DNA from 4 places in the Bradyrhizobium sp. USDA 4541 genome. Region 4 is predicted to be linked to each of the others. Evidence: predicted binding sites of a transcription regulator. Region 4 holds the regulator's gene; each other region holds the start of a gene.
The links. Region 4 encodes PhoB, which activates phosphate uptake and scavenging genes when phosphate is short. Its sites were predicted from a motif close to TGTCATNNANCTGTCAT; they were not measured.
Positions count from the first base shown of each region.

Region 1 (7,228 bases), 480 kb from region 4:
CGCCAAAAAGGCGCTCGCCGTCATCCCCAACAACCCCTCGCGAGCCCTCAAATATCCGCTCGACAAACATCTCTATGCCCAGCGCCATCTCGTGGAATGCTGCTTCAGCAAGCTCAAGCAGTTCCGACGCGTCGCAACCCGCTTCGAAAAGACCGCCCGGAATTACCGGGCCGTCGTCACTCTCGCTGCCATCGTCCTATGGCTGCGATAAGTGTCCACACCACCTAGAGCCCGTGCCGGGGCTCTAGCGTTGTTGCTTGACGCGTTTTCTTCACGCGAACCGGAACCCACTTCGCTTGAAAACGCTTTGAGGACCTGCGTCATCTGCCGATGACAACCCTGCCGATCTCGGGCATCACTTTGCCAAAGGCAACAAAGCCTGAGATCGGGAGGATCCATGAGCTACCAGCACATCATCGTCGATGATCCGCGTCCGCGCGTCCGCCGCATCACGCTGAACCGCCCCGAGAAGCGCAACGCGCTGAACAATCGCCTGCGCGGCGAGATCTTCGAGGTGCTGGAGCAGGCCGACCGCGATCCCGAAATTTCGATCTCGATCCTGCGCGGCGCCGGACCCTGCTTCTCGGCGGGCTACGATCTCTCCGCCGACAATCGCGTCGACCAGCCCTATCACTCGGCATCCGGGCCCGGCCAATGGTCGCGCCATGTCGTCGAGGGCTGGTTCTCGATCTGGGATCTCGCAAAGCCCGTGATCGCGCAGGTGCACGGCTATTGCCTCGCCGGCGGCACCGAGCTCGCGACCGCCTGCGACGTGGTCTACGTCGCCGACGACGCCCAGATCGGCTATCCGCCGGTGCGGCTGATGAGCCCGCCCGACATGCAGTATCACCCGTGGCTGGTCGGCATGCGCCGTGCCATGGAATTGATGCTGACGGGCGACGCGATGTCCGGCCGCGAGGCCGCCGAATGGGGCTATGCGACCCGGTCGTTTCCGCTCGCCGAGCTGGAGACGAAGACGCTGGATTTCGCCGAGCGCGCGGCCAAGGTGCCGATCGAGCTGCAGCAGCTCAACAAGCGTAGCGTCCACCGCGCGATGGAAATCATGGGCGCCCGCGCCGCGATGCGGGCCGGCACCGAGATCCAGGCGCTGGCCTTCACGACCGAGGCCAGCAAGGCCTACATGGCGGGCTTCCGCCGCGACGGCGGCAGCGTGAAGGCCCAGCTCGACCAGCGCGACACGACGTTCGGAGATTACCGGACGAAGAAGGAGTGAGGATCACGCAAGCCGCGCGCTGAGCTGTATCACCGTCACCCTGAGGAGGCCGCAAAGCGGCCGTCTCGAGGGGCGGCGGCCCGGCTGTCTCCGCGCGGCTGCATCGGTGGCCGTGCATCCTTCGAGGCTCGCCCAGCGGCGCAATTGCGCCGCAAGGCTCGCACCTCCAGCGACAAAGGCGTAGCCTTTGCGCGGGGATGACGGAATGGCCGTCGTGCCGGGATGAGCATCACGCTATCCGCATATTCGCTGTCATGCCCCGCCTTGAGCGGGGCATCCAGTACGCCGCGGCCCATCCACTAAGTTCGGACGTCTCTGCAATACTGGGTCGCCCGGCCGAGCCGGGCAACGACACGGGTGTGATCGGCGAAAGCAGCCCTTCACTTCGCCTTCAGGAAGTCGCCGACCTCGAGCAGCACGAACTCGTCGTCATCGGCCTTGTTCGGGTCGCGGCTCGAGGAGAACGGCAGGTTGTTGTCGTTGCCGACGATGATGTGGGTCTCGTCGACCCGGTCGACGTTCTCGATGGTGAAGAACGGGAAGGTGTAGACGCCGTCGTTGAGCGGCTTGCGCGCATTCTTGTTCGGATCGCGGATCTTCATCAGGTCGATATAGGCGATCTTGCGCACCGGCTTGCCGACATTGGCATCGGACAGCTCGATCTTGTAGACGCGCTTGAACTTGGCGAGGTCAGGAAAACAGTTCTCGCCGCGCTGGCCTTGCGGGCAGGCCTTGTCGGCGGTGCCTTCGCCATTGTCGCGCTCGATCACGAGGCCCTGGGCCGGATCGATCATGTTGAAGTCGCCGATCGCATTGCCGTTCTGCTCGAACGCATATTGCCAGTAGCGTCCAGTGAACTTCTCCGCCGCGACGTCGAATTCCAGGATGCGCGAGGCTTCCTTGCCGTCGACCTTCTCCCAATCCTTCTTGTCGGCATCCCACAGCGGCCCCTCGAGCAGGCCGTAAAGGAACTTGCCGTCCTTGGAGGAAGCAAAACCTTCATAGCCCTTGGAGCGGCGCAGGTTGACGTTGGTGTAGCTGGCGCCGGGCGCGCCGGGCGACTGCACCGCCCAGTGATCCGGCGAGCGCACCGGCTTGCCGTCGGCGACGGTCTCGAACACGGCGAGGATCTTGCCGGTCTTGTCGGCCTTGAGGATGTAGGGCCCGAATTCATCGCCGATCCAGAAAATGTCGTTGATGATCTGGAAGCCTTCGGTGTCGAAATCGGCACCGGTCAAATAGCGCTTGGCGGTGTCCTCGTGGACGATGCGGAACGGCACCTTCCTGTCGGGATCGTGCAGGAACACGGTCTCCTGACGCTCGATCTTGCCGCTCGCCCAGTCGATCTTGTGCCGGTTCAGGTACAGCATCGAGTCCGCCGAGTTGTAGCGCGAGCCCATGCCGTTGTCGGTGATCACCCAGAACGAGCCGTCGGGCATCACCTTGATGCCGGAATGGCCCTGCAGCGGCTGGCCCTTGAACGGCAGCGACACGCCGGTCGGCCGCTCGTACGATTTGCCCATCACGGTGCCGATGGCGTCGACGCGCTTGCCGGTGGTGTATTTGCCCGAGGTCTTCAGATCATCAGGGGCGTCGGCGGGCGCGTCGATGAAGCTCTCCGCCGGCATCACGGCGTGTCCCGCCAGCGTCGCCGGGAATTCGCCCTCACCCTGCGCGAATGCCGATGTGGCGAGCAGGATCGAGGCGACGGAGCAGAGCAGGGACAGGCGCATGGTTGATCTCCCAAAGGATAAACGATGCGGTGTTCTCCGAGCCGCCTGTTACAGCCGGCTGACAGTTTTGTGAACCGCGGATGTTGCGGCGGGATAAGGCTTGCGGCGTTACGTCGCCTTGCGCGCCGGCTGCATCGTCTGCGGCAGCAGGAACGGCACACCGTTTCCGGTATAGGCGATCGCAGCGTCGATCTCGAAGATCTCGCGCAGCGTCTCGGCCTTCATCGCCGCCGTACGGTCGCCGTCGACGGCAAGCCGGCCGCGGTGCAGCAGCAGGATGCGGTCGGCGAACCGCATCGCGAGGTTGAGGTCGTGCAGGATCGCGATCACCGCGGTGCCGCGGGCGGCGCGCCGCCGGGCCGTTTCGACCAGGTCGATCTGGTGCCGCAGATCGAGGCTCGAGGTCGGCTCGTCCAGCAGCAACAGTCCCGGTCCATGCAGCGCTTCGCCGCAGGCGAGCTGCACCAGCACGCGGGCGAAATGCGCCCGCTGCTGCTCGCCGCCGGACAGTGTCGGCAATTGCCTGAAACGGAAACGCGCGAGCCCGACCTCGTCGAGCGCCGCCTCGACCAGCGCCCGCGCCACGGCACGCGGGCTTTCGCCGGCGCCCATGCTGACGATTTCCTCGACGGTGAACGGGAAGGTGACGTTGACATGCTGCGACAGCATCGCGCGGTGCTGCGCCAGCGCGCGCGGTCGGTAAGTTTGCAGGTCGCGCTGCCTCAGCCTGATCGCCCCGCGGGACGGACGCAGGTCGCCCGACAGCATCCGCAGCAGGGTCGATTTGCCGGCGCCGTTGGGACCGACGATCGCGACCATCTCGCCGGCACCGATCTGCAGCGACACCGCATCGACCAGGGTCGCGCCGCCGACCGTCATCGATACCGACTGTGCTTCGAGCAGGGCCGTCATAGCGACACCAGCCCGCGCTGCCGCAGCAGCATGGCGAGGAAGAACGGCGCGCCGATCGCTGCCGTCAGGATGCCGATCGGCATTTCCGCGGGTGCCACGATGGTGCGCGCCACGGTGTCGGCGCCGACCAGGAGGATGGCGCCGAGCAGCGCGGAGGCCGGCAGCAGCAGCCGATGCGCGGGCCCGATCACCAGCCGCAACAGATGCGGCACCACGATGCCGACGAAACCGACCACGCCGCAGACCGAGACCGCGACCCCGGTCATCGCCGACACCAGCACGATCGAGATCCGCTTCAGCCGTTCGACGTCGACGCCGCTGTGGAACGCCTCCGCCTCGCCGAGCACCAGCACGTCGAGCCCGCGCGAGATCGAGAGGCAGGCGACCAGCGCGACCGCCAGCACCGGCGCCAGCGCCGTGAGCTTGCTCCAGGTCGCACCGCTGAGCGAGCCGAGCAGCCAGAAGGTGATGTCGCGAAGCTGGCGATCGTCGGCGACGAACACCAGAAGGCCGATGCCGGCATTGGCGATCGCGGCGATCGCAAGCCCGGCCAGCAGGAAGATCGCGATCGATGTCCGGCCGCCGCGGCTGGCGATGCCGTAAAGCACGACGGTCGTGATCAGCGAGCCGGCAAAGGCCGCGATCGGCAGCAGCTGGTGTTGCAGGAAGCGCAGGCTTTCGCCGAGATGGCTGTCGGTGAACACGATCGCGGCCGCCGCGGCAAACGCGCCGCCGGAGGAGACGCCGACCAGCGCGGGGTCGGCAAGGGGATTGCGGAACAGGCCCTGCATGATCGAGCCTGATACGGCAAGGAGGCCGCCGACCATCGCCGCCGCCGCGATCCGCGGGATGCGGATCGACCACACCACGAGCTGGTCGCGTGCGAGCAGCGGGTTGGCGACACGATCAGCCCAAAGCCCAAGCGCCGCCGGAAGCCGAGCCATTGGAATGCCGGCAGCCCCGACCGTCAGGGCGACGAGGGCGGTGCCTGCGAGCGCCGCAAGCAGGCAGAGCAGGGTGAGTGTCGCGGCCGGCCGCAGCGACATGCCGGCGCGCCGTCGTTTCGCACGTCCGCGGCGTTCGGCCAGCACGCTCATTGCCGGCAATTCGCGGTCAGCGCTGCCGGCTTGAAGTTGTCGGCCTCCGGCGCCAGCGCCGGATAGAGCTTGACCGAGAGGTCGCGTGCCGCGGCCGCGGTGCGCGGTCCGAAGCCGAGCAGATAAAGGCCTTCCATCGAGATGAAGGCCTTGTTGGCCGCGACCGGCGTCAGCGCGAAGGCTGGATGCGCGAACACGGCATCCGACGTCAACGAGTCCTTGCCGCGATCGATCGACAGCACGACATCCGGTTTCGCTGCCACGATGGCCTCGTCATTGACCGGCTTGTAGCCGTCGTAACCATCGATGGCGTTGACGCCGCCGGCAAGCCGGATGATCTCGTCCGCCGCGGTCTTGTGGCCCGCCGCCATCGCCCGGCCATTCAACAGCGACATCACGAACATCACGCGCACCGGCTTGGTCACCCGAGCACGCAGCGCGCGCAGTTGCGCGAGATCGCTCTCCACCGCCGTGGTCAGGCAGGCGGCGCGTGGATCGGCGCCCATGGCGTGGCCCACCAGTCTGATCTTCTCGACCAGCCCGGCCTCCGAGAACGTCTCCGGCACCAGCACCAGCGGCACCTTGGCCGCCTCGAGCACGTCCATGGTCTCCTTCGGCCCGGAGCCCTGCACTGCGAGCACCAGCGACGGGTGCAGGCCAAGCACGCCCTCCGGCGACAGCTGGCGCATGTAGCCGACGTCGGGCTTCTCGCGCAGCGCAGCCGGCGGGTAGAGGCTGGTCGCATCGACGCCGGCGATGCGGTCCTCGAAGCCGAGGGCATAGAGAATCTCGGTGATCGCGCCGCCGATCGAGACGATCCGCGACGGATTGTCGATCACGACGTCGCGGTCGCGTGCGTCATGCACGGTGATGCCCTCGGCCGTCACGGCTTCGATCGGCAGCAGAGAGAAGGCGAGCAAAGCGAGCGTGCGACAAATTGTCATCGGGGCCGTCACTTGGTCAGGATCAGCTTGTTCTGCGAGGTCAGCCGCAACCGGTAATGCTCTTCGCCGTGCATGATGATGATCTCGCGCTCCGCAGCGAACAGGTCGCGGCTGTCGAGACGATTACCGCGCATGATCAGCGTTTTGGCCGCGCCGGATGCAGGCTCGGTCTGCTTTCCGGCTGCGTCGATATTGTCTTCGGAAGCTGCGGACATATTGTGGTGCTGCGCCTGCGAAAATTTTCAAATGGTGTTTGCTTGTATAAGCGGACGAAGGCGCATTCCAACGGCGGCACTTTACAATCGATATAAACAGCGCTGCCGCATTCTTGACCGTTTTGTTGCCGGCTCGTAACCAATCCTCACGCGATGCAGGCGGGTGACTTGCATCGCGATGTAGCCAGCAAGCCGCTCGTCGGAGCGCACGCCAGCCAAACCAGAAAAGCGATGATCAGGCTGGGGCTAGAATGGCTGATGGGGCTAGGGTTTCGCGCGCACTGATTTTGGGCGCGTCGGTGTTTTCATTTGCGGCAGCACTGCCGGAACGCGGTTTCGCGCAGACCGCCGATCCGTCGGCTGCGCATCCTTCTACCGAGCGGCTGAAGCAAGCCAAGCGGAAGCCGAAGCCGGCGGCCGAAGCTCAGGCGGCGTCGGCGGCGATGAATGCGCGCGCGCAGATCGGCGCGGTGCCGGTGCAATCGCTCGACACCATCACGGCGGTGGCCTCCAAGACCGAGGAGCGCGCGATCGATGCGCTGGCGCCGGTCAGCTCCGTCACGCTGGAGAAGATCCAGGGCCTGCAGCCGAACCGGCTCTCCGATATTTTCTATAACGTGCCCGGCGTCTCGGTTCAGGAGCGCGGCGACGATCCGGCAACCGTCATCAACATCCGCGGCTTGCAGGATTTCGGCCGTGTCGCTGTTGTCGTTGACGGCGCGCGGCAGAACTATCAGCGCACCGGCCACAACGCCAACGGCTCGTTCTTCCTCGATCCCGAATTGATCGGCGGCGTCGACGTGGTGCGCGGCCCGACCGCGAACATCTACGGCTCCGGCGCGATCGGCGGCGTGGTCTCATTCCGCACCAAGGACATCGACGACGTAGTGCGTCCCGGTGAGCGCTGGGGTGTCGACATGTCGGGGTCCTACGGCACCAACAAGGACCGCGGCATGGGCTCCGTGTTCGGCGGTGTACGCGTCGATCCGAATGTCGATGTGTTCGGCGGCGCGGTTTATCGCACCCAGGGCAATTACAAGGACGGCGCGGGCACCGAGATCGGTAACACCGGCAACGATATCGCGGCCGGCCT
Region 1 is NZ_JALJZF010000001.1:2,740,819-2,748,046, forward strand. It holds partial or broken gene J2R80_RS12800 (IS5 family transposase) at 1-211, shown strand, start outside; gene J2R80_RS12805 (enoyl-CoA hydratase-related protein) at 398-1,234, shown strand; gene J2R80_RS12810 (esterase-like activity of phytase family protein) at 1,615-2,967, opposite strand; gene J2R80_RS12815 (heme ABC transporter ATP-binding protein) at 3,076-3,879, opposite strand; gene J2R80_RS12820 (iron ABC transporter permease) at 3,876-4,976, opposite strand; gene J2R80_RS12825 (hemin ABC transporter substrate-binding protein) at 4,973-5,920, opposite strand; gene hemP (hemin uptake protein HemP) at 5,929-6,135, opposite strand; gene J2R80_RS12835 (TonB-dependent hemoglobin/transferrin/lactoferrin family receptor) at 6,387-7,228, shown strand, end outside.
Region 1: the regulator PhoB is predicted to act here: its motif matches at 3,015-3,031, upstream of J2R80_RS12810 (esterase-like activity of phytase family protein).

Region 2 (7,228 bases), 5.9 Mb from region 4:
CTGACAGCAAGACAAGGACACGGGTTGCGGTCGCCGGCCTCGGTGCGATCGGCACCGACGTCGTCAAGGCGCTCGATCAGGGCATCGAGGGCCTGACGCTGGTCGCGGTGTCGGCGAACAGCCCGGACAAGCATCGCGGCTGGGTGGCGGAGCTCAAGTCTGCGCCGAAGCTGGTGCCGATCGAGCAGCTGGCCGAGATTGCCGACATCGTGGTCGAATGCGCGCCGAGCAAACTGGTCCGTTCGATCGTGGCGCCGGTGGTCGAGCGCGGCAAGACCGCGGTCGTGCTCAGCGTCGGCGCGCTGCTGCAGAACGAGGACCTCGTCGATCTCGCAAAGGCCCATGGCGGCCAGATCATCGTGCCGACCGGGGCGTTGATCGGGCTCGATGCGGTGACCGCCGCGGCGATCGGGACCATCCATTCGGCGAGGCTGGTGACGCGCAAGCCGGTCGCGGGCCTCGTCGGCGCGCCGCATCTGGTCGAGAACAACATCCGGATCGAAGGCATCACCGAGCCGCTGCGCATCTTCGAGGGCAGTGCGCGCGACGCCGCAAAGGGTTTTCCGGCCAACCTTAACGTCGCGGTGGCGCTGTCGCTGGCCGGCATCGGCCCCGACCGCACGAGGGTCGAGATCTGGGCGGATCCGACCGTGACCCGCAACACCCACCGGATCGAGGTCGATTCAGATTCCGCGCGGTTCTCGATGATGATCGAGAACATTCCCTCGGAGAACCCGAAGACCGGCCGCATCACCGCGCTGTCGGTGATCGCCTGCCTGCGCAAGCTGCGCGCATCGTTGCGGATCGGCACATGATGAAGATTGCGCCCGACGATCTGTTGCTGGTCATCGACGTGCAGAACGATTTCTGCCCCGGCGGCGCGCTGGCGGTCGCGGACGGCGATGCCGTCGTGCCGGTCGTCAACCGGTTGGCCGGCCGGTTCGACTATGTCGTGCTGACCCAGGACTGGCATCCGGCCGGCCACAGCTCGTTTGCGACCTCGCATCCGGGCGCGGCGCCGTTCTCCGAGATCGCCATGCCGTATGGGCCGCAGACGCTGTGGCCGGATCATTGCATCCAGGGCAGCGCGGGCGCCGCGTTTCATCCTGACCTCGCCACCGAGCGGGCCGAGCTCGTGATCCGCAAGGGGTTCCGGGCCGCGATCGATTCCTATTCGGCGTTCTTCGAGAACGACCGCAAGACGCCGACCGGGCTCGCCGGCTATCTGCGCGAGCGCGGCCTCAAGCGCATTGTGATGGCGGGGCTCGCCACGGACTATTGCGTGCAGTATTCGGCGCTCGATGCGCGCCGGCTCGGTTTCGAGACTATTGTCGTGCTGGCAGGCTGCCGCGCCATCGATCTCGGCGGTTCGCTTGCCATCGCCACCGCGGCGATGCGCGCGGCCGGGGTGGAGCTTGTCGAGGAGCTCGTCTGAGCGTCGCCAAAGAGGGGCAAAAACCGTTGTTTTGACTGGCTTTTTGTTCTAATCCCCCACCGTTGATGATCACGCGTAGCGGAGCTTTCGTGTCGGGACAGGTTTTGCGGATTGGGACGCGCAAGAGCGCGATGGCGCTCGCGCAGACGGATGAGGTCGCGCGCCTGCTGCGCGCTTCGGCGCCGGACCTTGCCGTCGACATCGTCAAGTTCGAGACCCGCGGCGACCAGGACCAGACCAGCAAGCTGTTGCGTCATGGCGGCAAGGGCGGCGCCTTCGTCGCCGAGATCCGCGAAGCCATGCGTGCCGGCACCTTGCAGGCGGCGATGCATTCGCTGAAGGACGTGCCGGGCAACGAGGAGACGCCGGGTCTTGTCATCGCCGCGATGCTGGCGCGCGATGCCGCCAATGACAGCCTCGTGCTGCGTCCCGGCCTGTCGCTGGAAACGCTGCGCGCCGCGCGCGGCAAGGGCTTCATGATCGGCACCAACGCCGTGCGCCGCGCCGCCTATCTGCGCCGGCTGTTTCCGGAAGCGACCGTGATCCATTATCGCGGCGCCGCCGACACGCGCGTGGCCAAGCTCGATCGCGGCGACAAGCAGCGGCTGCCCGGCGGCGGCGACGTGGGGCCGGCGGATGCGCTGGTGATGGCGCGCTCGGGCCTGGAGCGCATCGGCATGACCGCGCGCATCGCGCATGATTTCTCGGTCGGCGAGATGCTGCCGGCGGTCGGCCAGGGCATTGTCGCGGTGGAATGCGTCGAGACCGACTGGGCGACGCGTGCGCGGCTTGCCGGGATCGACAACGTGCAGTCGCGGCTTGCGGCCGAGGCCGAGCGCGAGGTGCTGTGGGTGCTCAACGGTCATTGCAATTCGCCGATCGCGGGCCACGCCACGCTCGCGGGAGCCGAGATGACGCTGCGCGCCTCCGTGCTCGACGAGGCCGGCGCCGGCTTCATCGAGGTGACGCGGCGCGGACCCGCGGACCGGCCGCGCGAACTCGGCCGCGCCGTGGGCATGGAGCTGCTGGAGAAGGGCGCCGCCGAGATCATCGCCCGCACCCGGGCGGAGGAATAGCGCGCGCTACGCCCGCAACGGCCAGCTGCCGATGATGCGGAAGCGCGATGCGCTGTCGGTCTGCTTGAACAGCGCGATGCGGTCGATTGCGAGCCGCGCGAGGTCGACCGCCGCGAACCGTGAGCGCAGCTGCGCCACGATCGGGCCGCGCCGCTCGTCGCTCAGCCGCCCTGTCAGCGTCATGTGGAAGCGGAACTCCTCCATGACGTAGGGATAGCCCCAGCGGTCAAGATAGTCGCACTGCCGCGCGGTGAGTTTCTCTGGCCTGCGGCGCGCGCGATCTTCCGGCGTCAGCGGCGCGCGGAACGCGTCGAATTCGGTGACGCAATCGGCGGCAAGCTGCTGCAGATCATCCGAGCGGCTGGCCGGGATCACCGCGATGAAGCCGCTGATCGCATCGACCACCGGTTCGATCACCGGAATGCGCCGCGCGCGGCCGGCGAAGGCGGCACAGGCATCGAGAAGCTCGGCCTCGCTTCGACCGTCGGCGAGCGCGGTGGGCGCTTTCAGCGTGGCGTGGAATCCATACTTGCGCGGATCTTCGGTGATCTCGCGCCAGTCCGGCGTGACGCCTTCGGGAAACGGCAGGTCGTCGCCCGACACCGCATCGTAGCCGAGCAGTGTCGAACCGAAGCGGTGCAGGACGCTGTCGGGTGACGGCGCATAATAGATCGCGTAGCGCGGAGTGCTGGCCATGGGACTGGGCTACGCCGCCGCAACCGTCTTGCGCGGCGCGAGTAAATGAACGAGGCAGCTCGCGTCCGCCAGATGCACCAGCCGTCCGGCCGCTATTACGGCGATGATGCGCGGCCGCAGCGGCGCCTTGTCGTCGACGACGATGATGTCGGCACGGCGGCCCGCGGCGAGCACGCCGCGATCGGCGAGCCCGGCCGCGCGGGCCGGCGCCGACGAGATCAGGTCCCAGGCCCTGGCGAGCGGCAGGATCCCGTCGGCGGCGAGGCGGAACGCCGCGAGCAGCTGCGCCGGATAGTAATAGTCCGACGCCAGCACCGAGCAGAGGCCCTGTGCGATCATGTCGGATGCCTTGGTCCAGCCGGTATGGCTGCCGCCGCGCACCACATTGGGCGCGCCGAACACGATGAAATCGCCCGCCGCCGCGGCGTCGCGCGCGGTCTCCTCGTTGACAGGGAATTCGGCGATCACAGCGCCCAGCGCGCGAAACTCCTGGCGCATCGCCGGGCTGTTGTCGTCATGCGAGAGCATGCGGATATCGGCCGCGCGCGCGGCGGCGGCCAGTCGCGCGATCGAGGCGGGCACCTCGGGGCGGCGCGCCACGATCCGGTCGAGCATGTCGTTGACGGCCTCGACGGAGAGCCCGGTGCGCTCGGCCAGCTGGTTGCGCTTCTTCGGCTTGACGTTGCTATGGTCGTTGAAGGCGAACAGGTCGATGCGGCCTTCACCGAGCCATTGAATGATCTCGGCCTCGGCCTCGAGATTGTGGGTCTCGTGACGCAGGTGGAGGCGGGTGTCGGCGGCGAGCTGCGGCCGCAGCGCCTCGATCGCATCGAGTAGCTTGCGCGCATTCTCCGCGCTGCGCAGGCCGGGCTCCCACGACCAGGTCGTGCCGTGGAACACGGTGGTGATGCCGTTGGCGATCGCCTGCCGGTCGCTGTCGATCAGCGCCACGTCGGTCGGGAAGTCGACGCCGGGGCGCGGCATCATCTGCCGCTCGAACGCATCGCCATGCAGGTCGATGATGCCGGGCAGCACCAGGAGGCCACTGGCATCGATGTGAAGCACGGCGCGACCCTGCTCGGCGTCGAGCGCGCCGATGTCGCGGCCTGCGGTCCGCAGCGAGGTCTCGACCAGGGCGCCGTCAACCAGCGTGCGCCCGCCCTCGATGAAAATGTCCGTCACGATGCGGCGCTCCGTTGTTTGGCTTGCGATTGGGATACGGCCTCGGCCTCATGCTTGTCGAGGAATTCCTCGACCGCGAGCTTGCGAAAGTCGGGCAGGACGCGGCGGAGCGTCTCGTGATCCCAGTCCCACCATGCGAGCGCGGCGAGGCGGTCGGCGATCGTCTCGGAGAAGCGCCGCTTCACCGGCCGCGCCGGATTACCGGCAACGATGGTGTAGGCGGGAACGTCCTTGGTCACGATCGCGCCGGCGGCGACGACAGCGCCGGTTCCGATGTTCCGTCCTGGTAACAGGATCGCACCGTGCCCGATCCAGACATCATGGCCGATATGCACGTGATGCGCACGTCGCCAGTTGAAGAAGTCGGTGTCGTCGCTCTCTCCGGGGAAATACGCGCTGGCGCGGTAGGTGAAATGCGCTTGAGTCGCGCGATGCATCGGGTGGTTGCCGGGGTTGATGCGGGTCATCGCCGCGATCGAGCAGAACTTGCCGATCGAGGTGTAGGTGATCTGGCTGTCGTTCACGACGTAGGAATAGTCATCCATGCTGACTTCAAGCAGGATCGTGCGCGCGCCGACCTCGGTATATTTGCCGAGCTTGCTCTCACGGACCGACGCGGTCGGGTCGACGGTCGGCACAACCGAGAGTGTTTTTCCGGCCATCAGGGCCTCCGCAAATCTTCAAGAATCTTGGGCTTCCGGGGGATGCGCGCTCGTCATCGGGATGCTTGATGACAACATCATGACGTTGCGATGACGGCAAGGGAGCGACAAGGGAGGGGTGTGGACGATCGCCGCACCGCAGCGCTGTCGTCACATAACTGTAAAACGCCGGGGATAGCGATGACCCAACGAGGCGCGGTTGGAGCATTACATGCTGGTGGTGGAAGGTTTGACGTGCCGTTTCGGCACGAAAGCCGCAGTCGACAACGCGTCCTTTTCGATCGCGCCGGGCAGCTTTGTCGGCGTGATCGGCCGCTCCGGCGCCGGCAAGTCGACGCTGCTGCGGATGATCAACCGTCTCGCCGATCCGACCTCCGGCCGTATCCTGTTCGAGGGCACCGACGTCACCGCGTTGCGCGGCAAGGAACTGCGGCGGTGGCGCGCGCGCTCGGCGATGATCTTCCAGCAGTTCAATCTGGTCGGCCGCCTTGATGTGCTGACCAACGTGCTGATGGGCCGACTGGCCCAGATTCCGTCATGGCGCTCGCTGGCGCAGGTCTGGCCGGAGCAGGACAGGGCGCTCGCACTGTCGGCGCTCGAGCAATTCGACATCGCCCAGCTGGCGGCACAGCGCGCCGACCAGCTCTCCGGCGGCCAGCAGCAACGCGTCGCGATCGCCCGCGCGCTGGTGCAGGAGCCCGACATCATTCTCGCCGACGAGCCGATCGCCTCGCTCGATCCGCGCAACACCAAGATCGTGATGGACGCGCTGCTGCGCATCAACAAGCATTTCGGCATCACAGTGCTTTGCAATCTGCACTCGCTCGACCTGGCGCGGACCTATTGCGACCGCCTGGTCGGCATGGCCGCAGGTCGCGTGGTGTTCGATGGCGCCCCCGCGGCGCTCACCGACCATATCGCCCGCGAGCTCTATGACCTCGAGGCCAATGACGTCATCGGCGCAGCACCGCTGCCCGCGCCCGACGGTGCAACTGCGTCGGCACTCGGCACCGCAGCCGCGGCCTGAGCGTCGCGCATTTTTCAATCTGGGAGGCCGGGCATTTTGCCCGGCCAACAGGTGCAACTACAACAAAAGAGGGGTAGTCATGTTCACTCGTCGCATCATTCTGGCTGGCGCCGCCGCGCTGGCATTTGCCGGTTCGGCCTCCGCGCAGGACTGGAAGGCAAAGTATCCGGAGCTCACCTTCGCGGTGGTGCCGGCCGAGAACGCCTCCGGCGTCACCGAGCGCTGGACGCCGTTCGTGGCGTATCTGTCGAAGGAGCTCGGCGTGAAGGTCACACTGCGCATCGCCAACGACTACGCGGCCGTCATCGAAGGCCAGCGCGCCGGCAACATCCAGATCGCCAGCTACGGCTCGGCCTCGTTCTCTCGCGCGCGCCTGACCGGCGTCAAGACCGACGCGTTCGCCAACGATATGAACGCCGACGGTTCGACCGGCTATTACTCGGTGTTCTTCGTCAAGGCGTCGAGCCCGTACAAGACCGTCGAGGACCTGAAAGGCAAGAATCTCGGCCTGGTCGATCCGAACTCGACGTCCGGCAACAACGTGCCGCGCTTCGAACTCAACAAGATGGGCATCGCGAACGCCGAAGGCTTTTTCGGCAAGGTCGTGTTCACCGGCAGCCACGAGAACGCCGTCCTGGCGCTGTCGCAGGGAACCGTTGATGTGGCCGCCAACCAGTGGACCAACGAGGATGATTCCACGCTCGCCCAGATGCTGACCAAGGGCATGCTGAAGAATGCCGACGGCTCGGCGATGAAGAAGGATGATTTCCGCATCATCCACAAGTCGGCGCTGATCATCAACGGCCCCTATGCGTACAACACCGATCTTCCGGAGGACCTGAAGGCCGCGATCGCAAAGGCCTTCTTCGACGCCCCGACCAAGGACAAGGCCGCCTTCGACCGTCTGTCCGACGGTCAGAAGAAGGGCTTCCATCCCGCCACCACCAAGGATTGGGACGGCACCATCGAGCTGATCAAGTTCGTCGACGGTTTGCGAAAGAAGGCGAGCTGATCGCACGCCTGACGTCACGAGGGTCGGGCGTATAGCCCGGCCCTTTCTCTCCACTCAACTCCGAACCGGACTGGCACGCGTCGATGGCGACCGCCGTATCCATTCTTCCAGCGCAGCAACTGGCGACGCTGGGGGACG
Region 2 is NZ_JALJZF010000001.1:8,157,177-8,164,404, reverse strand. It holds gene J2R80_RS39105 (aspartate dehydrogenase) at 1-815, shown strand, start outside; gene pncA (bifunctional nicotinamidase/pyrazinamidase) at 815-1,435, shown strand; gene hemC (hydroxymethylbilane synthase) at 1,501-2,511, shown strand; gene J2R80_RS39090 (DUF1045 domain-containing protein) at 2,518-3,207, opposite strand; gene J2R80_RS39085 (alpha-D-ribose 1-methylphosphonate 5-triphosphate diphosphatase) at 3,217-4,389, opposite strand; gene J2R80_RS39080 (chloramphenicol acetyltransferase) at 4,386-5,051, opposite strand; gene phnC (phosphonate ABC transporter ATP-binding protein) at 5,263-6,078, shown strand; gene phnD (phosphonate ABC transporter substrate-binding protein) at 6,158-7,090, shown strand; gene phnE (phosphonate ABC transporter, permease protein PhnE) at 7,174-7,228, shown strand, end outside.
Region 2: the regulator PhoB is predicted to act here: its motif matches at 5,120-5,136, upstream of phnC (phosphonate ABC transporter ATP-binding protein).

Region 3 (7,228 bases), 5.9 Mb from region 4:
GCAGCGGCGCCCTGAAGTCAGCACGGGATGAGGATTTGTCATCCGGCCGATCCCGCGACGGCTTTTTGGTCGCACGGGTCGAACTCAGAAGGGCGCGGCACACAGGCTTGCGGCGAGTCCTTGTTCGAGACACATGCGACAATGTCGCTTACTCAATTGCACCGAGCGCTAAAAACATCTCGGGATTGTGAAGCTGCGTGCATGATTGCGCGGCAAGAGACTTTCGGGTCTGTGCTAAGTTTCGGCCGTGCATCACGCGCGGAATAGGGGCAGCACTTCGAGCCATCAGGGAGTGTTCAATGTCAGATCTCGTTGCGATCGTGTACCCATCCGAAGTCAAAGCAGAGGAAGTTCGGCAAAAAATACTCAAGCTTCAGAGCGAGTACCTGATCACGATCAGCGATGCCGTGATCGCAGTCAAAACCGGGGACGCTGTAAAGCTCAATCAGCTCGTGAACACCACCATGACCGGCGCCGCCAGTGGCAGCTTCTGGGGACTGCTCTTGGGGATGGTATTCCTGAATCCCCTTCTCGGCGTGGCGCTCGGAGCCGGCGCAGGCGCTTTGAGCGGTGCGCTGACCGATTTCGGGATCAGAGACCAGTTCATGAAGGATCTCGCGTCGAAGGTGAAATCGGGAGATGCCGTTCTGTTCCTGCTGATCAAGTCCATGACCTCAGACAAGGTTCTCAATGCGATCAAGGATGCCGGAGGGATCGTCCTGACGACCTCGCTCGATGAAAAGAAGGAGCAGCACCTTCGCGACGCGCTCGCAGCCGCAACCCAGGCCAAGGCTGCCTAGTCGCCGATCTTGTGGCGGCCTAATACGCTGCGGACTTGCGTGGGGATCAGTGCGCAACAGCATCGGTCCTTGGGCGGATCGCCAGCGATGAGGTTGGCTGCGGCGTTCGGCTCCGCGGTCGCTTCCCTTCCGCGCAGCCAGGAGCCGGGAGAAAATCATGCGCAAATTGTTTCTATGGGGCCTAGCACTTGGGATTGCTTCGGTGGCGAACACGGCGACCAGCGGTCGTTCGCAGGCCGGCCTCATTGCGCCGCTGGGTCTGCGCCAGGCCGCCGACGAGCTTCGTCTCGCGGAAACTGTCCAATTCACCTGGAGGGGCCACCGCTACTGTTGGTACAGCAGGGGATGGCGCGGCGGCGGTTGGTATCGGTGTGGTTTTGGTTCAAGGCGCGGCATGGGTTGGGGTGGTCCGGCGGGATGGCACGGATGGCGCCGGCCAGGCCACCGCCCGGTCACTCGGCCTCCGAGACCTGGGCGGCCAGGAATCCAGCGTCCGCAACCACTCCCGCAACCGCTTCCCGGCAGGAGCTGATGGCCGCTTTGTCTATCGTTCGCCGGCCGCGACGTGGCCGCACGCCAGTCGGAGCCCGCCATGTCCTTGAAGGAGCCGCAAACACGCGCGGGCCAAGTGCGCGATACCGTGCTGGTCGATCTCGCGCTGGAGGGCAGTGGATCGTACCGCGCTTTTACCTGGGGTGCTCGATCGGCTCATGGATGAGCCGTGGTTGCGCAGCGAGGCAATATCGGGCACCTGACGACGACCAACGTTCATACTGGCCTGGGCGTGTGTAACAAGACATTGGGCCTTGCAGGGCTCGACCGTTTAGTTCGGATTACAAAGGGGATTGTCAGCCGTTCTCGACCAGAAACTCCACGCGCTCGGCGGCGAAGCGCGAGCGCTTGGTCACCAGCGGCTGGTCCAGCATGTCGACGTCGGTGGCGTCGACCACCAGCACCGGCCGTCCCAGCGGCAGGTCGAGTCGCGCGGCGTCGGTCGCATCGACGATCGCCGCGGTGATCCGGGTCGAGGCGCGGTGGTAGTCCTTGACGCCGTAATGCCCGAGCAGCTTCGTCATCGAGCGGACGTTGGCGAACACGCTGCCGGCATCGGGAAACCGCTCGGTCGACAGCCAGGTGGTGGAGACGCAGATCGGCGTCCGGTCGGCGAGCCGCACCGCTTCGATCCGGATCAGCGGCGCACCGATCTTCAGGCCGAGCTCGCGCGCGATCTCGCGGTTGGCGACATCGCTGCTCGCATCGATCAGCTGGCCGCGCGGCTCGTGGCCGCCGGCGCCGACGATCTCGGAAAATCGCGTGCGTGAGCGCAAGGGATAGGCGAGGCGCTGGGCTTCGACATAGGTGCCGCTACCGCGTTCCGCGCGCACCAGGCCGCGCTCGGCCAATGCGGCGAGCGCCCGCCGCACGGTGTGCCGGTTGACCCGGTACGTCTCGGCGATCTCCATCTCGCCGGGCAGCTTTTCGCCGGCGGCGAAGCGACCGTCAGCGATGCCGCGCTCGATGCCGTCGGCGACCTGCCGCCACAAGGCGACGCCGGAACTTTCCTGCATGCTCATGGCGCGGTGATACCAGAAATCTTTGGTTTGTCACGAAACAGTCATGGCGCTCCGCTATCAAGTTGTCTAGTATCATAGACAACTTGATGCAGGCAAGGTTGCCCAAAGGTTTGCCCATGAGTTCGACCATGAGTTCGACCGGACCAAACAGCAAACAGGCCCAGCGCAAGGCCGCGATGACGGTGCTGGCGCACGCCGCCGCTACGGACATCGCAGGCAGGCTGGCCGCGATCGCGGTGCCCGCGCATGAGAACCTGCGCGAGCCGGAAAACGGCCTTGTGATGCTGCGCGGGCGGATCGGCGGCGACGGTGCGCCATTCAATCTCGGCGAGGCGACGGTGTCGCGCGCGGCGGTGCGGCTTGCGACCGGCGAGGTCGGCTTCGGCTACACGCTCGGCCGCGACGCGCGGAAGGCGCAGATGATCGCGCTGTGCGACGCCATGGTGCAGTCGGCGGAGTTGTCCGGCGAGGTGGAGGCCAAGGTGATCGCGCCGCTGCGCGTCGCCATGAACGCCGAACGCGGCCGCAAAGCAGCGGAAACCGCGGCGACGCGGGTCGATTTCTACACGATGGTGCGCGGTGAGGGATGATGCAATGACGACGATTGCCGAAATGCCCGCGGGCTTTGCCGACAAGGTGCTGTCGGCGCAGTCGACTTTCCGTTCCGTGATGGATGCGATGGCGCGCCCGGGCAGCGTGCAGCGCGTCGCCGCTGATGTCGGAACACCGGCCGGCATGATGCGCGGCTCGGCCGCGATCGCGCTGACGCTGTTCGATCACGACACGCCGATCTGGCTCGACGCCGCGATGTCGGCGACGCCTGACGTCGCCCGCTGGCTGAAGTTCCATGCCAGCGCGCCGGTGATCACCGATTCCTCGATCGCGAGCTTCGCTTTGATCGGCGATGCCGCGAGCCTGCCGGCGCTCGATTGCTTCGCATTCGGCAGCAGCGAATATCCTGACCGGTCGACTACACTGATCCTGCAGGTCGACAGCCTGTCGCAGGGCCCGGCCTTCGAGCTGAAAGGACCCGGCATCGACGGCAGCGCCGTGCTGCAGGCGATGCTCAAGCCGCGCGACCTGTTCCAGCGGCTTGCGATCAACGAAGCCCTGTTCCCGCGCGGCATCGATGTCGTGCTGGTCCATGACGATGCCATTGTGGCGATCCCGCGCGCCACGCGGCTGATCGCAAGCGGAGTGTGAGCGATGTATGTAGCCGTCAAGGGAGGCGAGCGCGCCATCGAGAACGCCCATCGTCTGCTCGCGCATGAGCGGCGCGGCGACCGCGAGGTGCCCGAGGTGACGCTGGCACAGATTTCCGAGCAACTCGCGCTCGGCGTCGATCGCGTGATGACCGAAGGTTCGCTCTACGACCGCGAGCTCGCGGCGCTCGCGATCAAGCAGGCGCGCGGCGACATGATCGAGGCGATCTTCCTGGTCCGCGCCTTCCGTGCCACGCTGCCGCGCTTTGGCGCCACCGAGCCGGTCAACACCGGCGAGATGCAGGTGCGGCGGCGGATCTCCTCGACCTTCAAGGACGTTCCGGGCGGCCAGATCCTGGGGCCGACCTTCGACTACACCCATCGCCTGCTCGATCCGCAGCTCGCGGAAGGCTTTGTGCCGGAGCAGCCGGCGACCGCGGAGGCCTCGCAGGCCGCCACGCCGCGGGTGACCGACATTCTCGGCCGTGACGGTCTGATCGAATCCTCGCCGCAGGCAGATTGCGACACGCCGGTCGGCGACCTCACGCGCGAGCCGTTGAGCTTTCCGGCCGACCGCGATTTGCGGCTGCAGAATCTGGCGCGCGGCGATGAGGGCTTCCTGCTCGCGCTCGGCTACTCGACGCAGCGCGGCTACGGCCGCAATCACCCCTTCGCCGGCGAGATCCGCTTCGGCGAGGTCGAGGTCGAGTTCTTCGCCGAGGACGCGGGCTTTGCCGTGCCGCTCGGCTCGATCGAATTGACCGAGTGCCAGATGGTCAACCAGTTCAAGGGCTCGACGACCGAGGCGCCGTGCTTCACCCGCGGCTATGGCCTCGCCTTCGGGCAGAGCGAGCGCAAGACCATGTCGATGGCGCTGGTCGATCGCGCGCTGCGTGCGCGCGAGCTCGGCGAGGAGGCGGCGGCGCCAGCGCAGGACGAGGAGTTCGTGATGTCGCACTCCGACAATGTCCAGTCGACCGGCTTTGTCGAGCATCTCAAGCTGCCGCACTATGTCGACTTCCAGTCCGAGCTCGGCCTGTTGCGCAAGCTGCGGCAGGAGTTCGCGGAAGCCAACGAGGCCGTGGAAATGCAGGAGGCCGCGGAATGAACGCGCCGACGTACAATTTCGCCTATCTCGACGAGCAGACCAAGCGGATGATCCGCCGCGCGATCCTCAAGGCGATCGCGATCCCCGGCTATCAGGTGCCGTTTGCGAGCCGCGAGATGCCGATGCCCTATGGCTGGGGCACCGGCGGCGTGCAGGTGACCGCCGCGATCCTCGGTCCCGACGACGTGCTGAAGGTGATCGACCAGGGCTCGGACGACACCACCAACGCGATCTCGATCCGCAAATTCTTCGGCAAGACCGCGGGTGTCGCGACCACGACCTCGACCACGGACGCGACCGTGATCCAGACCCGGCACCGCATTCCCGAGGCGTCGCTGCATGCCGGACAGGTGCTGGTCTATCAGGTGCCGATCCCCGAGCCGCTGCGCTTCCTCGAGCCGCGCGAGACCGAGACGCGGCGCATGCACGCGCTCGCCGAATACGGGCTGATGCACGTCAAGCTCTACGAGGACATCGCGCGCTTCGGCCATATCGCGACCGCCTACGCCTATCCGGTGAAGGTGAACGCACGCTACGTGATGGACCCGTCGCCGACGCCGAAATTCGACAATCCGAAGATGGACAATTGCGCGGCGCTGCAACTGTTCGGCGCCGGCCGCGAGAAGCGCATCTACGCGATCCCGCCCTACACCACCGTGGTGTCGCTGGACTTCGAGGATCACCCGTTCACGCGCTACCGCTTCAACGCGCCCTGCGCGCTGTGCGGCGCCGACAATTCCTATCTCGACGAGATCGTCACCGACGACAAGGGCGGGCGGATGTTCGTCTGCTCCGACACGGACTTCTGCGAGCAGCGCCAAGCCGCCGGCCATCACGGCACCGAGAGCGCGGCGCCGCACAAGGAGAAGGCGCATGTCTGAGCTCGCGAGCCTCGACAACGACGAGCCGTTGCTGGTGGCCGAAGGGCTTGCCAAGAATTACGGCCGGCTTGCCGCCTGCCGCGACGTCTCGTTCGCGCTCTATCCCGGCGAGGTGCTGGCGATCGTCGGCGAGTCCGGCTCGGGCAAGTCGACGCTGCTGCAGCTGCTCTCGGCGCAGCTCGCGCCGAGCGCGGGCCGGGTGTGCTACCGGATGCGCGACGGCGTGCTGCGCGATCTCGCTGAACTCGGCGAGGCCGAGCGGCGCTTCCTGTTCCGCACCGACTGGGGCTTCGTGCACCAGGACCCGGCGCAGGGGCTGCGCATGGGCGTCTCGGCCGGCGCCAATGTCGGCGAGCGGCTGATGGCGGTCGGCTGGAATCATTACGGCCGCATCCGTGACACCGCGTCGACCTGGCTGGAGCGGGTCGAGATCGATACCGGCCGCATCGACGATGCGCCAAAGACCTATTCCGGCGGCATGCGGCAGCGGCTGCAGATCGCCCGCAACCTCGTCACCGAGCCGCGGCTGGTGTTCATGGACGAGCCGACCGGCGGCCTCGACGTCTCGGTGCAGGCCCGCCTGCTCGACCTGATGCGCAACCTCGTCAGCGAGCTCGGGCTCGCCGCGATCGTCGTGACCCACGATCTCGCCGTGGCGCGGTTGCTTTCGCATCGCGTGATGGTGATGAAGGGCGGCCGCGTCATCGAGACCGGCCTCACCGACCAGGTGCTCGACGATCCGCGTGAGCCCTATACGCAGCTGCTCGTTTCCTCGATTCTTCCGCCATGAGCGTGCCAATGACCGCGATGATCGAACTTGCCAACGCCGAGAAGACCTTCACCATGCATCTGCAGGGCGGCGTCGAACTGCCGGTGGTGCGCGGCGTCTCGTTCCACGCCGATCCGGGTGAGTGCGTGGTGCTGTCGGGCCCGTCGGGCGCCGGAAAATCCTCCATCCTGAAGATGATCTTCGGCAACTATCGCTGCGACAGCGGCCGGATCGGCATCCGCCATCACGGCATGGTTGTCGACCTTGCCACCGCCGAGCCGCGCCAGGTGCTGAGCATCCGCCGCTCGACCATCGGCTATGTCAGCCAGTTCCTGCGCGCCGTGCCGCGGGTGGCGACGATCGACGTCGTCGCCGAGCCTTTGATCGTCAACGGCGTGGCGCGCGAGGAGGCCCGCGCGCGCGCCGGCCAGCTGCTGCGCCGGCTCAACATTCCGGAGCGGCTGTGGACCTTGCCGCCCTCGACCTTCTCCGGCGGCGAGCAGCAGCGCGTCAACATCGCGCGCGGCTTCATCTCGGACCTGCCGATCCTGCTGCTGGACGAGCCGACCGCTTCGCTCGATGCGGCGAATCGCGCCGTGGTGGTCGAGCTGATCGCGGAGAAGAAAACCAAGGGCGTCGCGATGGTCGCCATTGTCCATGACGACGAAATCCGTCATCTGATTGCCGACCGCATCGTCGATGTGACCTCGTTCGCGGCTGCTGCCTGAAGGACCGTTTGAAATGACCGCCAAGCAAGACACCATCATCGGCAACGCCCGGCTGGTCCTCGCCGATCGCGTGATCGAGCAGGGCTGGGTCGCGATTGCTGATGGCAAGATCGCCGAGTTCGACGAGGGCAGGGCGCCCGAGGCCGCCGAGGATGCCGGCGGCGAT
Region 3 is NZ_JALJZF010000001.1:8,146,471-8,153,698, reverse strand. It holds gene J2R80_RS39050 (DUF1269 domain-containing protein) at 300-800, shown strand; partial or broken gene J2R80_RS39045 (patatin-like phospholipase family protein) at 1,393-1,552, shown strand; gene phnF (phosphonate metabolism transcriptional regulator PhnF) at 1,649-2,374, opposite strand; gene phnG (phosphonate C-P lyase system protein PhnG) at 2,503-2,964, shown strand; gene phnH (phosphonate C-P lyase system protein PhnH) at 2,969-3,577, shown strand; gene J2R80_RS39025 (carbon-phosphorus lyase complex subunit PhnI) at 3,581-4,684, shown strand; gene J2R80_RS39020 (alpha-D-ribose 1-methylphosphonate 5-phosphate C-P-lyase PhnJ) at 4,681-5,565, shown strand; gene phnK (phosphonate C-P lyase system protein PhnK) at 5,558-6,355, shown strand; gene phnL (phosphonate C-P lyase system protein PhnL) at 6,364-7,062, shown strand; gene J2R80_RS39005 (alpha-D-ribose 1-methylphosphonate 5-triphosphate diphosphatase) at 7,076-7,228, shown strand, end outside.
Region 3: the regulator PhoB is predicted to act here: its motif matches at 2,403-2,419, upstream of phnF (phosphonate metabolism transcriptional regulator PhnF).

Region 4 (7,228 bases):
TGATCGACTGGTCGATCTCGGACTCGGTCACGATCAGCGGCGCCAGGAACCGCACCACATTGTCGCCTGCGCCGACGGTGAGCAGCTTCTCGCTGCGCAGCGCTGCGATCAGGTCGCCCGACGGCACCACGGCCTTGACGCCGATCAACAGCCCCTCGCCGCGTACCTCCGACAGCACGCCGGGATAGCGGTCGACGACGGAGGCGAGCTTCTGCTTGAGCAGCAGCGACATCTTCTGCACATGCTCGAAGAAGCCGGGTTTCAGCATGACGTCGAGCACGGCATTGGCGGCGGCGACCGCGAGCGGATTGCCGCCGAAGGTCGAGCCGTGCGAGCCGGGCGCCATGCCGGCCGCGGCCTGCGCGGTCGCCAGCACCGCGCCGATCGGGAAACCGCCCCCGAGCGCCTTGGCCAGCGACATCACGTCCGGCGTGACGCCGGTGCGCTTGTAGGCGAACAGCTCGCCGGTTCGGCCCATGCCGGTCTGCACCTCGTCGAAGGCGAGCAGCAGGCCGTGCTCGTCGCACAGCGCGCGCAGTGCCTTGAAGAACGCCTGTGGCGCCGAGCGCACGCCGCCCTCGCCCTGCACCGGCTCGATCAGGATGCCGGCGGTGTGCGGACCGATCGCCTTCTTCACCGCGTCGATGTCGCCATGCGGCACCTGGTCGAAGCCGTCCATCGGCGGGCCGAAGCCCTCGAGATATTTCGCCGAGCCGGTCGCCGCCAGCGTGCCCAGCGTGCGGCCGTGGAAGGCGCCCTCGAAGGTGATGATGCGGTAGCGCTCGCCATGGCCCTTGGAGAAGTGATAGTGGCGGACCAGCTTGATCACGCCCTCCATCGCTTCAGCGCCGGAATTGCAGAAGAACACGAAGTCGGCAAAGCTCTGCTCGCACAGCCGCGCGGCAAGCACCTCGCCGTCCGGGCTCTTGAACAGGTTCGACATGTGCCAGAGCTTGGTCGCCTGTTCCTGCAGCGCCTTGACGAGATGCGGATGCGCGTGCCCGAGCGCGTTGACCGCGACGCCCGAGGTGAAATCGAGATAGCGGTCGCCGTTGGTTGCGATCAGCCAGGCGCCCTCACCGCGCTCGAAACCGAGATCGACCCTGGCGAAGACGGGGAGCAGATGCGACGTGGCAGCGTTGGTCATGACGATCACTGACGGTTTTTAAGCCGACAATTGCCGCGCGCCTTGACGCCAGCGCAGCAACGGCCAGCTTCGGAAAACAAAACGGCCGCCTTTGCGGGCGGCACGTGGCGGGCATTCTATGCTGCGGTCGGTAAGTGTCAATCGCCACGAAGTGGCCTTCCTGCAATGCGAAACGAGCGCAATCCGGAGCATTCCGGTGCGGTGGAAAAGCCTCATCGCGATGCTTAACTGTGTGGGAACATGTGGACGCACGACCGCGGACTCTTGCGCCAGAGTCACGCCATATTGTAGCGTTTGGCCTGTCGGGTACGACATCTCGTGCGGCGGTACTGGACCCTCTAAGTAGCCTTTGTGTCTCGCGTAAACGTTCGGGCGCAACACCGTGCCCGGCGAGGGCTAAGGGATTCTGGCCGCAGGGATATTTGTCCAGATTGGCTCGCAGCGCCGCTCCAATGATTGGCCGGCGCTACGCGAAGGGAAGAATGCGATGACTGTATTGACCTGGTCCGACGATCGCGTCGAGCAGCTGAAGAAACTCTGGGAGTCCGGCCTGTCGGCCAGCCAGATCGCGGCGGAACTTGGCAATGTGACGCGAAACGCCGTGATCGGCAAAGTGCATCGGCTCGGCCTCTCCGGCCGCGCCAAGGCACCCTCCACGGCCGCGCCGCGGCAGCGCAAGGCCCGCCCCGCCCAGCACATGATGCGGGTGGCGCGCCCGGTCTCGCGCGGCAACACCGCGCTGGCGCACGCCTTCGAGGCCGAGATGGAGCCCGATCCGATCTCCTACGACAATGTGGTGCCGATGAGCCAGCGGCTGTCGCTGCTCGAGCTCAACGAGGCCACCTGTCACTGGCCGGTCGGCGATCCCTCGAGCCCGGAATTCTTCTTCTGCGGCGGCAAAGCGCTCGGCGGCCTGCCCTATTGCGCGCATCACTCGCGCGTCGCCTACCAGCCCGCCGCCGATCGCCGCCGGCCGTCGGCGAAACCGCAGATCAAGTGAGCACTCGGGAAAACGACGGAAGACCTCAAAGACAAATCCCCGCGAAAGCGGGGATTTTTTTGTGTGACGCAGCCCGGATGGAGCCAACGGGGCGCTCGTTCGCGCGACCCGTCGGCTCCATCCGGGCTACCGCTACATCACCGGCCTCGTCCCGGCGCAGGCCGGGACCCATAACCACGAATGGGTGTTGTTAGAAAGCCGTCTGGCCGCGTGCCGATTGCGCTGGCCGCGGCGTATGGGTCCCGGCTTTCGCCGGGACGACGCCGTGTTGCGGTTTATGAATGCCGCATGGCCGTTACGGCTGCGGCTCGGCCTTGGCAAAGCGGTCGTCGAGCGCGTAGCCGGCGCCGCGCACAGTGCGGATCGGATCCTGCTCGCGGCCCGGATTGAGCAGCTTGCGCAGGCGGCCGATATGCACGTCGACGGTGCGCTCATCGATGTAGATGTCGCGGCCCCAGACGCTGTCGAGCAATTGCTCGCGGCTGAACACGCGGCCGGGATGCTCGAGGAAGAATTCGAGCAGGCGATACTCGGTCGGCCCGAGATCGATCGGACGGCCCGAGCGCGCCACGCGGCGCTTCTCGCGGTCGAGCTCGATGTCGCCGTAGGTCAGCACGGTCGCAAGCCGCTCCGGGCTGGCGCGGCGCAAGAGGCCCTTCACCCGCGCCAGCAGCTCCGGCACCGAGAACGGCTTGACGATGTAATCGTCGGCGCCGGTGGCAAGCCCGCGCACGCGCTCGCTTTCCTCGCCGCGCGCGGTCAGCATGATGATCGGAAGCTGCTTGGTCTCGGGCCGCGCCCGCAGGCGGCGGCACAGTTCGATGCCGGACAGGCCCGGCAGCATCCAGTCCAGCACCACGAGGTCGGGGACGCGCTCCTTCAGCCTTGTATCCGCATCGTCGCCGCGCCCCACCGTCTCGACATCGTAGCCTTCCGCATCGAGATTGTAGCGCAACAGCGTCGTCAGCGCTTCCTCGTCTTCGACTACCAGAATGCGTGCGCTCATCGGTTTAAGTTCTTTCTCTGTGGTGATCCGTTGCCCAGACGCAAACCGAAACGCTTACTTCCTTGAGCATAGTCCCCGCGGAAACGATTTGTCGCGAGGATCGTCCAGTTTCGCTCTTGCCGGTTCCGTGCTTGCCGATCATGCCTCAGTTGCCCGGCACCGTGGTGGCAAAAGTGGTCATGTCGCCCTTCGGGCGCTTGTCGGTGATCTGCTGGCCCTCGATCATGTAGAACACGGTCTCGGCGATATTGGTGGCGTGATCGCCGATCCGCTCGATGTTCTTGGCGCAGAACATCAGATGGATGCAGAACGAGATGTTGCGCGGATCTTCCATCATGTAGGTGAGCAGTTCGCGGAACAGCGAGGTGCAGATCGCATCGACCTCCTCGTCGCCCTTCCAGACGTTCATCGCCGCCGGCAGGTCGTGCGCGGCATAGGCGTCGAGCACCGACTTGACCTGCGACAGCACGAGGTCGGTCATGTGCTCGAGGCCGCGGATCAACTTCAGCGGCTGGAAATCGCTCTCCAGCGCCGCGACGCGCTTGCCCATGTTCTTGGCGAGGTCGCCGATCCGCTCGAGATCAGTGGCGACGCGCATCGCGCTGACGATCTCACGCAGGTCGATCGCCATCGGCTGGCGGCGCGCGATCGTCAGCACCGCGCGCTCTTCGATGTTGCGCTGCAGATTGTCGATCTCGATGTCGGCGGCGACCACGCGCTTGCCGAGCGCGACGTCGCGACGGATCAGCGCGTCGACCGACTCGGTAATCATTCGTTCGACCAGGCCGCCCATCTCGGCGACCAGGCGGGTCAACTCCTGCAGGTCGCTGTCGAATGCCTTGGCGGTATGTTCAGAAGCCATCGCTTGTCTCCCTCAACCATGATCCCGGGGATCATGGCTTCGTGTCCTGAATTTTAGCATGACCTGATCGGAAAACCGGTTTCCACTTTTCCGGATCATGCGCCGGTCAACCGAACCGGCCGGTGATGTAGTCCTGGGTGCGCCGATCGCTCGGTGAGGTGAAGATCTTGTTGGTGTCGTCGAACTCGATCAGCTCGCCGAGATACATGAAGGCGGTCTTGTCGGAGACGCGCGCCGCCTGCTGCATGTTGTGGGTGACGATCGCGATCGTGTAGTCCTCGGAGAGTTCCTGGATCAGCTCCTCGACCTTGGCGGTCGAGATCGGGTCGAGCGCCGAGCACGGCTCGTCGAACAGGATCACCTCGGGGCGCACCGCCACGGTGCGTGCGATGCACAGGCGCTGCTGCTGGCCGCCGGAGAGCGACAGGCCGGAGGCGTTCAGCTTGTCCTTGACCTCGTTCCACAGCGCGCCGCCGCGCAGCGCCTTCTCGACCCGGTCGTCCATCTCGGACTTCGAGATCTTCTCATAGAGGCGGATGCCGAAGGCGATGTTCTCGTAGATCGTCATCGGGAACGGCGTCGGCTTCTGGAACACCATGCCGACCCGCGCGCGCAGCAAGTTGAGGTCGAGCTTGGGGTCGAGAATGTTGGTCTGGTCCAGCATCAGCTGGCCGACCGCGCGCTGACCCGGATACAGGTCGTACATCCGGTTGAAAATGCGCAGCAGGGTCGACTTGCCGCAGCCGGACGGGCCGATGAACGCCGTGACGCGGTTGGTGCCGAGCGTCAGGTTGATGTTCTTCAGCGCGTGGTGCTCGCCGTAATAGAAGTTGAGGTTGCGCACCGTGACTTTCGGCGGCGCTTCCGGCAGCGGAACCTGGGGAATGTGGCCTGCGGCAGTCGTGGAGACGGAAAGCTCGGTCATTTTGCGGCCCTTTCGGCACCAAGGATACGCGCGCCGATATTCAACGCGAGCACGGTGAATGTGATGAGCAGCGCGCCGCTCCACGCCAGCTCTTTCCAGTAGGCGTAGGGGCTCTGCACGAAGTTGTTGATGGTCACTGGCAGGTTGGCCATCGTCTTGGTCAGATCCAGGCTGAAGAACTGGTTCGACAGCGCGGTGAACAGCAGCGGCGCGGTCTCGCCGGCGACGCGGGCGGTCGCCAGCAGCACACCGGTGATCAGACCCGATCGCGCGGCACGATAAGCGATCCGCTTGATCACCAGCGAACGCGGCAGGCCGAGCGCGGAGGCGGCCTCGCGCAGCGGATTGGGCACCAAGAGCAGCATGTCCTCGGTGGTGCGCAGCACGACCGGGATCACGATCACCGCGAGCGCAAGGCTGCCTGCGATCGCCGAGAAGCCGCGCATCGGCACCACCACCGCACCATAGATGAACAGGCCGATGATGATCGACGGCGCGCTGAGCAGGATGTCGTTGATGAAGCGGATCACCGAGGTCAGCTTGTCGTGCTTGCCGTATTCGGCGAGGTAGGTGCCGGCGAACAGGCCAAGCGGCGCGCCGATGCCGACGCCGATCACGGTCATGATGACCGAGCCGACGATGGCGTTGAGCAAGCCGCCTTCGGTCGAGCCGGGCGGCGGCGTGTTCTGGGTGAACAGCTGCACGCTGAGGCCGGCAAGGCCGTTATAGAGCAGCGTGATCAGGATCAGCGCCAGCCAGGTGACGCCGAACAGCGCCGCGCCGACACAGAGTGCGCGGATGACGATGTCGCTGCGGCGGCGGGATTTGTAGATCGGGTTCATGGCGTTACTTCCCCGCCTTCTTTTCAAGCCGCATCAGCATCAGCCGCGCGCCGGCGAGCACGAAGAAGGTCAGCACGAACAACAGCAGGCCGAGCAGGATCAGGCCGGACTGGTGCAGGCCGTCGCTCTCGGCGAATTCGCTGGCGATCGCCGCCGAGATCGTGGTGCCCGGCGCGAAGATCGACGACGAGATCCGGAACGAGTTGCCGATGATGAAGGTCACCGCCATGGTCTCGCCGAGGGCGCGGCCGAGCGCCAGCATGATGCCGCCGATCACGCCGACGCGGGTGTAGGGGATCACGACGCTGCGAACGACTTCCCAGGTGGTGCAGCCCATGCCGTAGGCGGCCTCTTTCAGCACCGGCGGCACGGTCTTGAACACGTCGACCGAGATCGCGGTGATGAAGGGCAGCACCATGATCGCAAGGATCAGCGCGGCGTTGAACAGGCTGAGATAGGACGGCGGGCCTGCGAACACCGCGCCCAGCACCGGGACGCCCTCGAAGATCCGGATCATGAAGGGCTGGAACGTGTTGGCCAGGAACGGGCCGAGCACGAAGAAGCCCCACATGCCGTAGATGATCGAGGGGATGCCGGCGAGCAGCTCGATCGCGATGCCGATCGGGCGGCGCAGCATTTGCGGGCAGAGCTCGGTGAGGAACACGGCGATGCCGATGCCGACCGGAATGGCAATCAGCATCGCGATGACCGAGGTGATCAGCGTGCCGTAGATCGGGCCGAGCGCGCCGAGCACCGGTGGATCGGCCGAGGGCGCCCAGCGCTGCGTCCAGAGGAAGGCGAAGCCGTATTCCTTCATCGCCGGCCAGGCGCCGACGATCAGCGACAGGATGATGCCGCCGAGGATCAACAGAACCGAAATCGCCGAGATACGGGTGATCCAATAGAAGGTGAGGTCACCGAGCTTGAAGGCGCTGAGGGCCTTGGCGCGATCGTAAGGTCCCGCGGCTTCCATCACATCGCTCTGAACAGCCATGTCTGCCACGCCAATCCCCTCTTTAGTATGCAAAAGCCACGCAAACCGCTACGCCCCGAAGCGATCTTCACTGACGCATTTGGCCGGGCGTCGTCGTTCCAGCCACGCCCCTTGAGGCGCGAACCCGGCCTCGATCGCGCGCTTGTTGCCGCGGTGATGGAGACCGGGTCTTGGTCGCTCAACCTGTGCCGCGATCGAGTCGGCACAGGCCCTGTCGCAGCGTCGGACTTAGCTCTTGATGTCCGACGACCAGGTCTTCTCGATCAGCTTGACGACCGAGTCCGGCATCGGGATGTAGTCGAGCTCTTCGGCCGCCTTGTCGCCCTTCTCGAAGGCGTACTTGAAGAACTTGAGCGCTTCCTGCGAGGCCGCCTTGTCGGTCGAGTCCTTGTGCATCAGGATGAAGGTCGCCGCGGTGATCGGCCAGGAGGCTTCGCCCGGCTGGTCGGTCA
Region 4 is NZ_JALJZF010000001.1:2,259,307-2,266,534, reverse strand. It holds gene J2R80_RS10540 (aspartate aminotransferase family protein) at 1-1,147, opposite strand, end outside; gene J2R80_RS10535 (GcrA family cell cycle regulator) at 1,635-2,147, shown strand; gene phoB (phosphate regulon transcriptional regulator PhoB) at 2,443-3,153, opposite strand; gene phoU (phosphate signaling complex protein PhoU) at 3,299-4,015, opposite strand; gene pstB (phosphate ABC transporter ATP-binding protein PstB) at 4,122-4,940, opposite strand; gene pstA (phosphate ABC transporter permease PstA) at 4,937-5,782, opposite strand; gene pstC (phosphate ABC transporter permease subunit PstC) at 5,787-6,776, opposite strand; gene pstS (phosphate ABC transporter substrate-binding protein PstS) at 7,005-7,228, opposite strand, start outside.